DNA from 2 places in the Priestia sp. 10L35 genome. Region 2 is predicted to be linked to the other one. Evidence: a T-box and tRNA genes for the amino acid it is inferred to sense, from the RefSeq annotation. Region 2 holds a T-box; the other holds one or more tRNA genes.

Region 1 (5,747 bases), on a different contig from region 2:
GCACTTCGTGCAATAACTTCTATTCCTAGGCGTACTCCTACGATGACCACACCCATAAATGCGATGTGGATGGCTGTAAGCGGCGTGTAGGGAAGAATTTGTGTAGTGAGAAAATTTCCTACATAGTAAAGAACTTGACTGCTGATAAATAAATTGGATAACACAAAAACAGCAGAAACAATCTTTCCAAATAGTTTGCCTAAAATTTTTTCGTTCATTTCCATCAGCGTAAGCGTTGGAAACATTTTTCCTAGTGAGGTAAAAAGCAAAACTAAGCCAATTCCTAATGCAACACCGAAGAGTGCGGGAATCCAGGCATCTTGATGAGCATCAGCTGTAATAGCGGCAGGTACCACAATAATTGTGCTTCCGATGCTATACAAAGTTACTAATTTGCGAAACTGCGCAGCTGAAATATTGATTTCATTAAGCAAAATGAGCACATCCTTTTGCCATATACACTAATTAAGTGATCCAACGGAATAATAAGTGACTTAAAGGTTGAAACATTACTTTTACCCAATCAGAAGGGTTCGGTAGAGGCAGCCGAAAGATTTTTGCAAGAGTGATTATGATACTGATTGTCATGAACACAATAAAAATGTTTCGTTCCTTTTTATGAGAGTGTTGAGGTAATCTTTTTATTTCCATCCATATAATCCCTGCACGAATGATCAAAAAGGAAAGAAACAAGTGCATGCAGTCAACCCCAATACATTTTTTCGTTCAGATAAGCTATTCGTATGATGTCCGCTAAAGAAAGTGATTATACATTTTTGTAAGATATAGAAAGTATTTCAGGAAATAGAAGATATTTTCTAGGGCTCTTATATGGTTTAGGGAGTTGTTACGAGGAATACACACTTAGCTTTAACCTATTGAAGCGTCGTATGAATAAGTAGAAAAATGCCACACTAAAGAGTGAACAAATGGAAAGGAGCACTATGATGAAAAAATTCCCATACAATAAAGATAAACAACAATCGTTTCAAGCAGCACAGCAGGGGCATAAAGAAGCAGTAGATGCATATGAACAGGCAAATGAAGCTAAAAATGATGCATCGTACGGCCATGAAGCGAAGCAAGCGATAGGTGAAGTGAATGAAGCCTCTCAGCAAATTGAAAATGCGCTTGAAAATGCTTCTGAAACACAGCGTCAGCGTTTAACAGAGTTTCAGCAAGATATAAAAGATATGGAGAACGACCTTAATCAATAAAAGAGCCGCTGTTTTACTTAGGCAGGTTCACAATAGAGAGTATAAATTGTAAAAGCAGAAGATAATGAACTTCTGCTTTTTTTATTGGTAGTGTAAACGTAGGTTTCGTGTATATAATTGCTTCTAGCTGTTGTTTGGAGGGAAAGGCGAAGACTGGCACGGAAATCAACAGTGGTGTAACAAATAATCCATCATTCCATTCTTATTTTAAAAGGTATAGAAGTTAAAAAAGTAAGAATCCTAATAAAAACAGAACGATAAGAATGGAAAGGGATTGTGACAGGAAATATGCTAATAAACATACTAATAATGATTGTCGTATTGTACTTCATATATGTATTCGTAACTGCAGTGGTACTGTTTTATGTCCCTTTACACAAGGGAAAAGACTTAAAAGTAATGAATACTGAGAATTTTTACGGGAAGAAAGAATCCACAGATCGAGTTATGCTTTTAGAAAATGGTTATTTTTCAGGGCTTGTTCGGATGCAGATGATTCAAGAAGCGAGGCATACAATTAATATTGCATACTTTTCCATCGGTAAAGGCCGTTCTTCGGATTTACTTATGGGCGCTTTGTTCGAAGCTGCGGACCGAGGTATACGTATTCGCTTGTTGTTAGATGGGATCGCTCATGGGTTAAAAGGCAAGAGGAAAAATGTTCTTTATGCTCTAGCTTTCCACAATAATATTGAATTAAAGTACTATGAGCCCTTTACTATTTTTAAACCTTGGACATGGCATAACCGTCTTCACGATAAAATAATAGTAGTCGATGGCCAATTAGGTATTATTGGAGGAAGAAATATTGGAGATAAATACTTGGCTAGTCAACCAAATAAAAATTTTGTCTATGACCGTGATGTACTGATTTATAACACAAAGCAAGAAAGTCATAGTGTCATTCTCTCAATGGAGAAGTATATAGAAAAATTATGGAATCATCCGTATACACGAAAAGCTTTTCCAAAGCCCAAGAAAACTAAACAATTTCGCGGTCTTTCAGGAAAAAAATTATTGATAGATCAATACGAAGAGGCCAAAAAAGTAAACGAACCTTTTGTCCATCCTTATATTGTATGGAGAGAAGCAACGATGCCTACAAGAAAGATTTCTTTTATTACAAATCCTATTCAACGAATGAATAAAAGCCCTTTTATATGGAAAACATTTATTAAGCTTTCCCAGCAAGCTGAAAAATCCATTGTTGTTCAAAGCCCTTATATCGTACCAACAAAAGAAATGGAACAGTATATAGATAAGCAAGTAAAACCAAAAGTGCAAAGAATTATTTTAACTAATTCTATTACATCCACTCCAAATGCTATGGCTTTTTCTGCATACTTGGGAGTGAAAAATCGCGTTATAAAAGCTGGTTCGAAGCTTTATGAATATCAAAAGCCCTATTCAATTCACGGGAAATCTGTTGTTTATGATCAGCGTTTAAGTGCAGTTGGTTCTTTTAACTTAGATTCACGCTCTGCATTTTTAAATACTGAATCCATGGTTATGATAGATAGTGAAGAATTTGCAGCCCAGTTAACAGGAGCTATTGAAACTAAAATTTCTCACAGTATGCTCGTGGGGAATGAGGGAGAACCTGTGGATATTAATACGGATTCTCAAAAAAACGTGCCTCCCGTAAAATCTGCACTCCTACATATTCTTTCGGTCTTTACACGATTTTGGAGACATTTTGTATAGTACTGTGTTACAGCAGAGTCTTTAAAAACAAATAGAGGAGATTAAAGAGGACTGCAGCTGGTGAAGGGAATGTGTAAAAAACTGTGATATGCCTCACAGTTTTTTTGAAACCCCTAGTACTAGTTATGATTCATCAAAAGACCTATTGACGAAATTCCATATATGTTTTATTATGATATAGCGTCGTTGATAAACGAGGTTCTTTTGAAGAAATCATTTCTAGGGGCATAGTTTAAAGGTAGAACTACGGTCTCCAAAACCGTCAGTGTGGGTTCGATTCCTACTGCCCCTGCCATTTTGGAGTTACCTTTTAATTCACAAGCGGGTGTGGCGGAATTGGCAGACGCGCTAGACTTAGGATCTAGTGTCTTATGACGTGGGGGTTCAAGTCCCTTCACCCGCATCTTTACTTTCATATACGCGCGGAAGTAGTTCAGTGGTAGAACACCACCTTGCCAAGGTGGGGGTCGCGAGTTCGAACCTCGTCTTCCGCTTCTTTTCAAAAGCAGTTTGCATGTGCAAACTGCTTTTTTGCTGTAGAAATAAAGAGTTTTATTATGCTGTTTTTAATCAGAAATATTTTATTAAAGCAGTACTGCTTATACGTGTTGTTTTCGTGAATATACACATAATATTGGGGTTACATTAAAAGCTAATGAACGATACGTGAAGACATCTAATATGGTTTTTAAGATAGGGGAGAGTCCTATGGAATCTAGTTGGTTTTCAATTATACCGTTTTTAATTGTTATTCCAATAGCTATTTTCACTAAACAAGTGCTGCCAGGGTTGTTTTTAGGCCTACTAGTAGGCGCTTATTTGATTGATCATTCGATTATCGGAGGTGTTGAAAAACTACTTCACTACATTGTACAAGCTCTTAGAAACAAAAGTAATATAGAAATCGTTGTCTTTTTATACGCTTTTTCAGGGCTTATCGGAATGATTAAGATGGCTGGAGGAGTTAAGGGGTTTGTGGAAACTGCTGCAGAAAGAATTGATACAAGAAAAAAAGCCCTTATTTTAACCTATGTTTCAACCATTGGAACATTCAGTGCTCCCACATTTCGCTTTGTTACAATCGCGCCCATCATGAGAGTGCTGCTGAAAAAAGTGAAAATGACGACAGCAGAGCTAGGGTTTGTTATTGAAACAACTGCTACTCCTGTTATCGTCTTAATTCCCGTGGCAACGGCATTTGTAGGATATATGGTATCAATCATTCAAATGGCGATTGATCATCAAGGCATAAAACAAGACGCTTATTCTTTGTTCATTCAAAGCATTCCATATAATTTCTTTTCGATTGTGATTATTTTAGTAGGGATTTATTTAAGCTTTTTTCATCATTCAACATCTACAGTTCCTATGAAGCTTGAGGAAGAAGACGAAAAAGATTGGCATGATTGTCACCCTTGCGTATCGAAGGATTTGCCTTCTAAGCCTTGGAATCTGTTAGTGCCTTTACTTGTTGTGATTTCACTCACCTTACTTTTAACATGGTGGAGTGGACATCATAAGAGTCACACCTTTTTTGAAGCATTTATTAAAGCAGACGTGCTAGAAGCGATGGTAGTAGCTTTAATTATGACTACGTTAATTACCCTCATTTTTTTCTTGTTTCAGCGCTTTACATTACAGAATTTGCTTAATGGTTTTATCACAGGAGGCAATGACTTAATGTCCGTTATCCTGTTGTTATCGGTAGTATGGGGATTATCCGCTGTTACAGAAGACTTGGGGTTTTCGAATTTCGTGACCGCACATTCTAAGTGGATTCCTCAAATGTTTGTCACTCCTTTTATGTTTGTATTTGGGGCTGCTATTTCTTACTTTATCGGGTCTGCTTGGGGGACGTGGGGGATTTTAATGCCGCTTGGCGTATCGCTTGCAAGTTCTGCAGATCTTTCTTTGCCGCTGATTATCGGTGCCGTATTTGCAAGCGGTTCATTTGGAGCGTTTTCTTCGCCTTTAAGCGACGATACGAATACCATCGCCAAAATATTAGATTTATCTGTTATTGAATATGCCAAGTATAAATTAAAGCCAGCTTTAATTGCAGCAGGAATAACAGTTGCTTTTTATCTTGTTGTATCTTTCTTGTTTTGAATGAGGGAAATAGCCATCTAATATCAATTTTTTATTTTTTTAGCTTAAAGTATGCATACAGTCCTAATGAGACGCACACTAGCATGATACAAGTAAGCGGAAATAAGATGGTATTAACAAAATGATCATAAAACCATATATACACGAACATCACCTCGAAAATTTTAACGCTATTTTTTCTATTTATTAGAGATATACTATCTGTGCTGCTTCTTCCTATTTTTCAAAAAGGCGATAATCAAAAGCAGTATAGGTACGATAGCAAAAAGAGGCATATGTAAAAGAAATCTCGCTACGTGTAGCCCTTCATAAAGATGTTCTTGAAAATTACTAGCGATTGTAATCGACAAAAACAACACAATGATGCCTAAAGGATACACTAGACGGGAAGGCGATTTAATTTTAAATAAAGTAGCTGTACCTATGATAGAGGCATAAAACAAGATGCTAACTTTAAAATAAATCCCAATAACCATAGCAAACATAAAAAATACATCGAGACGCTCTAAAAAATCAGCTACTTGAATCGTTTGAACAGTACTAAGAAGAGGGAACTGTGATCTTGTCGTCAAATCAACCCCAAGCACGCTAATGTTAATGATCATCGTAATAATTAAATTAATTCCGCTTAATCCCGTTGCGCATAGCATGGTGACACTTGCTTTTTTGGGGTTGCTTAAATAAGGAAGAAGCATGGTAAATACAATAGCTTCTGTG
Region 2 (5,747 bases):
TCCTTTCTCTGCCTATACTGATGGATAACAAACAGATAGTAAGTGAGGGGTAAATTATGCTATATCTTCATGATGTATGGGTTAATTGGTTTGAAGGCGAAGAAAACGGTTATAATGTGTGTCATTTCCATGAGTGGAGAAAAGACGATTGTGTAGAACTGCTCGATCAAGCACCGTTATTAAAAGTAAATCCGCTTTTATTTCATTACATTGAAAATGATCTTTCCGAGCTACCTCAACAACTACTACAAGATGTCTATCAGAAAGCATACATTCGGAAAAATCATGAACGCACGCAGGTTGAATATTGTTTTATTGTTACAGATGGAACGAATATTTTAGCAATTGATACGATGGGATATCATATTCCGATTCGAAAAAGCCGCTTAATTCCAAGACAGGAACAGTTAGTCTATGAGATGATTGCGGATCAAGAAGAGCTAGAATATAAGTTCAGTGAAGACGAGCTGAATAAAAAAGAGCATCATATTCTTTCGCCGTCTCCTGAAACGATGAGAGGACTAACACGTAAAGAACGTCAGCTAAAACAGCTGTTATTTATGGCACTTGATCAGCTACATACAACAAAAAATACTGCTCAAATCCGCTACTGGTACACAGAGTGGAATCCAACGAAGTACGAAGACATTCAAGAGATGCCGTTTCAAGACGTATGGAATCAGCTATACGATGAAACGAAGTCAGGGTGGTCACCGAAGCATAAATTATTATGCGAGCGCTTAGTAAAAGGACAACCTTTCTTTGAAAAACTTTGGGAAATTGAACAAGAGCCAAAAGTTAATTAAAAAAAACGACTGCATAGCAGTCGTTTTTTTTAACGTTTACGGCCAATTCCCATTGCGTTTCGCATTTTGCGAAGCATTTTATTAGCCGTTGCATTTGCTTTATCGGCACCTTGATCTAAAATATCATCTAGCTCGCTAGAATCAACTAATTCATAATATCTTTCTTGAATTGGAGCGAGTGCTTCAGCTACCACTTTGGCTGTGTCAGCTTTAAAGTCACCATAACCTTTGCCTTCGTACATCGCTTCAATGTCTTCGATCGATTTATTGGCTAGGATTGAATAAATACTTAATAAGTTTGAAATACCTGGCTTATTTTCTTTATCGTAGCGAACAATACCTTCTGAATCCGTTACGGCACTTTTGATTTTCTTTTCAATTGTTTTAGCGTCATCTAAAAGCGTAATGAAAGCTTTTTGGTTTGGATCGGACTTGCTCATTTTTTTCGTAGGATCTTGAAGAGACATGACGCGTGCGCCCACTTTTGGAATACGTACTTCAGGGATAGTGAAGATATCATTGTATTTTTTGTTAAAGCGCTCAGCTAAGTCACGCGTTAATTCTAAATGCTGCTTTTGATCTTCACCAACTGGAACCAAATCGGTGTTGTATAAAAGAATATCCGCTGCCATTAATGGAGGATAAGTTAGTAATCCTGCTGATACTGCTTCTTTTCCAGCGGACTTATCTTTAAACTGAGTCATACGTTCAAGTTCACCGATATACGCTACGCACTGTAACATCCATCCCGCTTCTGTGTGGGCAGGCACTTCCGATTGAATAAATAAAGTCGATTTTGCTGGATCAATTCCTACCGCTACATACAGAGCAGCAAGGCCTCGAATGTTTTTACGAAGTGCTAAACGATCTTGAGGCGTTGTAATTGCATGCTGATCTACAATACAAAAATGACAGTTATAGTCATGTTGAAGTTCAACAAATTGCTTCATCGCTCCAATGTAGTTACCTAAAGTGATTGTACCGCTTGGTTGAATACCTGAAAAAATTGTTTTCATCAAATCTTCCTTTCATCTGCACATATATGATGCTAATTTACGGATACAACATAAAAAGGCCCATCCGCTCCTAGCATAAGCTAGGGGCGAATGGACCGCGTTGCCACCCTAATTAGCACACATAATTGTGAACTATCTTTATTCATGTAACGTTGAGGTCAACGTTCAAGCTTTGCACTTGAAAGCTCCAAAGTCCATTCTGCAGGTTTCAATGTTTGTTCTCACCAGCCACAAACTCTCTGAAAATGAAAATTCTGCATACTACTCTTTTTCACAGCTTTAATTATATAGTTATTCGTTATTATAACGCGAAAAAGCAGGAATTTAAACATCTTATCGCTAAAAAGTTTTATAAGACAATTTACTGGAATTTTTCAGCGGCAAAAAAAGACAAGAACCTTTTAATTAAAGCATTTCTTAATGAAAATTTGGTGGAGGATTTGGTAAAAATCTTTTATTTAATATTTCTAATGGCCTTGTAATACTATCGTAATACCTATACTACAAAAAAGATTTTAGAAGTCTGACAAGTAGGCACAATCCTTATAAGATAAGGTTTTTTCCCTCATGACAAAAAAATACCATTAAATAATAGTATTGCAATAAATTTTTAAAATATTTATAATAGGCGTAACAAACATATTTTTTACAAAGGTATTACAATTTCTTAATTTTTCAGAAAACACAAAATAGACAATGTTTTGTTTCAATTAGCGAATTTTGTAATGAATGAGTCTTCTACATATTAAGCGCATACATTGGATTTACAGCATGTAAACAATTGATGACAGTTTCATAGAGTAGAAGAATAATTTTGCAGTGAGGTCTTTAATGCTCTACTACGTGAAAAAATAACTGATTATTTTGTATTGAAAGAGGATTAAGAAATTAGTACATATCAAAAAAATATGGTTGCCACACAAACAAAATTTAATAGGGGGTAACACGCAATGAAGAAAAGGTTGTCGATTCTTTTCAGTTTGCTGCTTGTAATGAGCTTGTTTTTAGCTGCATGTGGATTTAACAAAGAATCTGGTGGCAGTGAAAATGCTAGCAGTGATGGCGGCGAAAAGAAAAAAGAGCAAGAGCTTCGCGTAAACATTAAAACTGAGCCTTTTTCATTAAACCCAGGCTTAGCTAATGATTCAACGTCATCAAACGTATTATTACAAACATTTGAGGGTTTAACTCGTATCGGTAAAGATGGAAAACCTGAAAATGCAATGGCGAAAGATGTGAAGGTCAGCGATGATCAAACTAAATATACGTTTACAATTCGCGACGATGCAAAATGGTCAAATGGTGACCCTGTAACAGCAAAAGATTTCGAATATGCATGGAAATGGGCGTTAGATCCTAAAAACGAATCTCAATATGCATATCAATTATACTATGTTAAAAATGCACAAGCTGCTAATGAAGGAAAAGGTTCATTAGATGATGTTGCGGTTAAAGCAACAGATGATAAAACGCTTGAAGTAACATTAGAAAACCCAACGCCATATTTCTTAGAATTAACAGCTTTCTATACGTACTTCCCAGTGAATACGAAAATTGCTGAATCAAATGAAAAATGGTACACAAATGCAGGCGAAAACTATACGTCAAACGGTCCTTTCAAGCTTAAAGCTTGGAAACATAATGACAAAATCGAGTTAGTTCCTAATGAAAACTATTGGGATAAAGATGCTGTAAAACTTAAAAAAGTTGAAATGTACATGATCAATGATAACAACACTGAACTTTCAATGTTCAAAAACGGTGAATTAGACTGGGCGGGTATGCCTACTGGTCAATTACCAGCTGATGCACTTCCTGAATTAAAGAAAGACGGTTCATTAAACATTCAAGAGATTGCAGGTACTTACTGGTACAAGTTTAATACAGAACAAAAACCTTTAGACAACGTGAACATTCGTAAAGCATTAGCTTATGCAATTGATCGTAAAGGTATTACAGAACAAATTACAAAAGACGGTTCAGTTCCAGCGATGGCGGCTGTACCACCAACAATGTTTGAAGATAACAAAAAAGGTTACTTCAAAGACAATGATGTGAAAAAAGCAAAAGAATATTTAGAAAAAGGCTTGAAAGAAATGGGCCTTAAAGATGCTTCAGAACTACCAGCAATTAAGGTTTCATACAACACGGATGAAAAACATGCAAAAATTGCACAAGCTGTTCAAGATATGTGGAAGAAAAACCTTGGCATTAAAGTACAGTTAGACAACTCTGAGTGGGCTGTTTACATTGAAAAGTTACACCAAGGAGATTATCAAGTTGGACGTATGGGCTGGTTAGGAGATTTTAACGATCCAATCAACTTCTTAGAATTGTTCCGTGATAAAAAAGGCGGAAATAATGATACAAACTGGGAAAACCCAGAATATAAAAAGTTATTAATTGACTCTCAAAAAGAAACAGATCCTAAAAAACGTCTGGAAATGTTGAAAAAAGCAGAAGGTATCTTTATGGATGAAATGCCAGTGGCACCAATCTACTTCTACACAAACGCTTGGGTACAAGACAAGCAGCTGAAAGATGTTGTGATGTCTGGACTTGGAGACATTCAGATTAAGTGGGCTCATTTTGAGTAAGTAACATCAATTGTGACAAAGGGTATATGGGGCCTGGTGCTCCATATACTTTTCTTTCTTGTGCGCGAATTTTGTAAAAATATGGAGGTGTGTCAGGGTGTTCAAATATATAGGAAAACGACTTATTTATATGTTTCTATCATTATGGCTGATCGTAACAGCGACCTTTTTCTTAATGCGTGCTGTTCCAGGAGGTCCATTCACATCAGAAAAGCAGCTTCCCCCTGAAATTCAAAAAAATCTAAATCAGTATTACGGTTTAGACCAGCCTTGGTACCATCAGTACTTTGATTATTTAACATCAATTTTAAAGTGGGATTTTGGTCCATCTTTCAAATATAAAGGCCAAACGGTAAATGATTTGATTAACGGCGGATTCCCTGTTTCATTCATGCTAGGTATGGAAGCTATTTTAATAGCAATTGCTATTGGTGTAGTACTTGGTGTTATTGCTGCTTTAAAACATAATAAGTGGCAAGATTACACGGCGATGGTTATTGCAGTTCTAGGAATCTCAGTTCCGAGTTTTATCATGGCAGCGGTATTACAATACGTTCTGGCTATGAAACTACAAATTTTTCCGGTTGCACGCTGGGAATCTTGGGCACACACGGTGTTACCAGCTCTCGCGCTTGCTTCAACCCCTATGGCGTTTATCGCACGATTAACTCGTTCGAGTATGCTTGAAGTATTAAGCAATGATTATATTCGTACAGCGAAAGCAAAAGGTTTAAGCAGAGGCGTGATTACAGTTAAGCACGCCATGCGAAATGCGATGCTTCCAGTCGTATCCTATATGGGACCTTTAGTAGCAGGGATTTTAACAGGTAGCTTTGTTATTGAAAAAATATTTGGTATCCCGGGATTAGGTTCACACTTTGTACTCAGTATCTCAAACCGAGATTATACAACGATTATGGGCGTAACGGTGTTCTACAGTATTTTACTACTTTTTTGTATCTTGCTTGTAGATATTGCATACGGATTCATTGACCCTCGAATTAAACTTACAGGTGCTAAGAAAGGAGAGTAACTATGCAGCAACTTCCAAAAATTCCTAAAGAAATGTTTGAAACAGCAGGGATTGACCGCGCTCAGGCAGAAAAGATTGAAAAACCGAGTCTTTCATTCTGGCAAGATGTTTTTATTCGTTTTCGCAAAAACAAGCTTGCTATGTTTGGGGTAGTACTAATGGTTCTCCTTGTTTTTATGGCTATATTTGGTCCATTGATGGTGAAATATGATTATGCAACCAATGATTTATTGAATGCTAATCAGGCTCCATCTTCTGAGCACTGGTTCGGTACAGATGAATTAGGGCGTGATGT

The links. The T-box of region 2 lies ahead of trpS (tryptophan--tRNA ligase). A T-box ahead of a tRNA ligase gene usually reads a tRNA of that ligase, here a tRNA-Trp.
Region 1: it encodes a tRNA-Trp, which carries the amino acid that the T-box ahead of trpS (tryptophan--tRNA ligase) is inferred to sense. The anticodon was not compared.

Annotation. Positions count from the first base shown of each region.
Region 1 is NZ_JBFTKA010000002.1:561,939-567,685, reverse strand. It holds gene AC1DEF_RS08850 (GerAB/ArcD/ProY family transporter) at 1-443, opposite strand, end outside; gene AC1DEF_RS08845 (hypothetical protein) at 948-1,217, shown strand; gene AC1DEF_RS08840 (phospholipase D-like domain-containing protein) at 1,527-2,921, shown strand; tRNA gene AC1DEF_RS08835 (tRNA-Trp) at 3,143-3,216, shown strand; tRNA gene AC1DEF_RS08830 (tRNA-Leu) at 3,243-3,324, shown strand; tRNA gene AC1DEF_RS08825 (tRNA-Gly) at 3,344-3,415, shown strand; gene AC1DEF_RS08820 (Na+/H+ antiporter NhaC family protein) at 3,630-5,030, shown strand; gene AC1DEF_RS08815 (GerAB/ArcD/ProY family transporter) at 5,228-5,747, opposite strand, start outside.
Region 2 is NZ_JBFTKA010000005.1:337,802-343,548, reverse strand. It holds gene AC1DEF_RS19960 (YjbA family protein) at 57-806, shown strand; gene trpS (tryptophan--tRNA ligase) at 836-1,825, opposite strand; T-box leader at 1,902-2,106, opposite strand; gene AC1DEF_RS19950 (peptide ABC transporter substrate-binding protein) at 2,773-4,419, shown strand; gene AC1DEF_RS19945 (ABC transporter permease) at 4,517-5,452, shown strand; gene AC1DEF_RS19940 (ABC transporter permease) at 5,455-5,747, shown strand, end outside.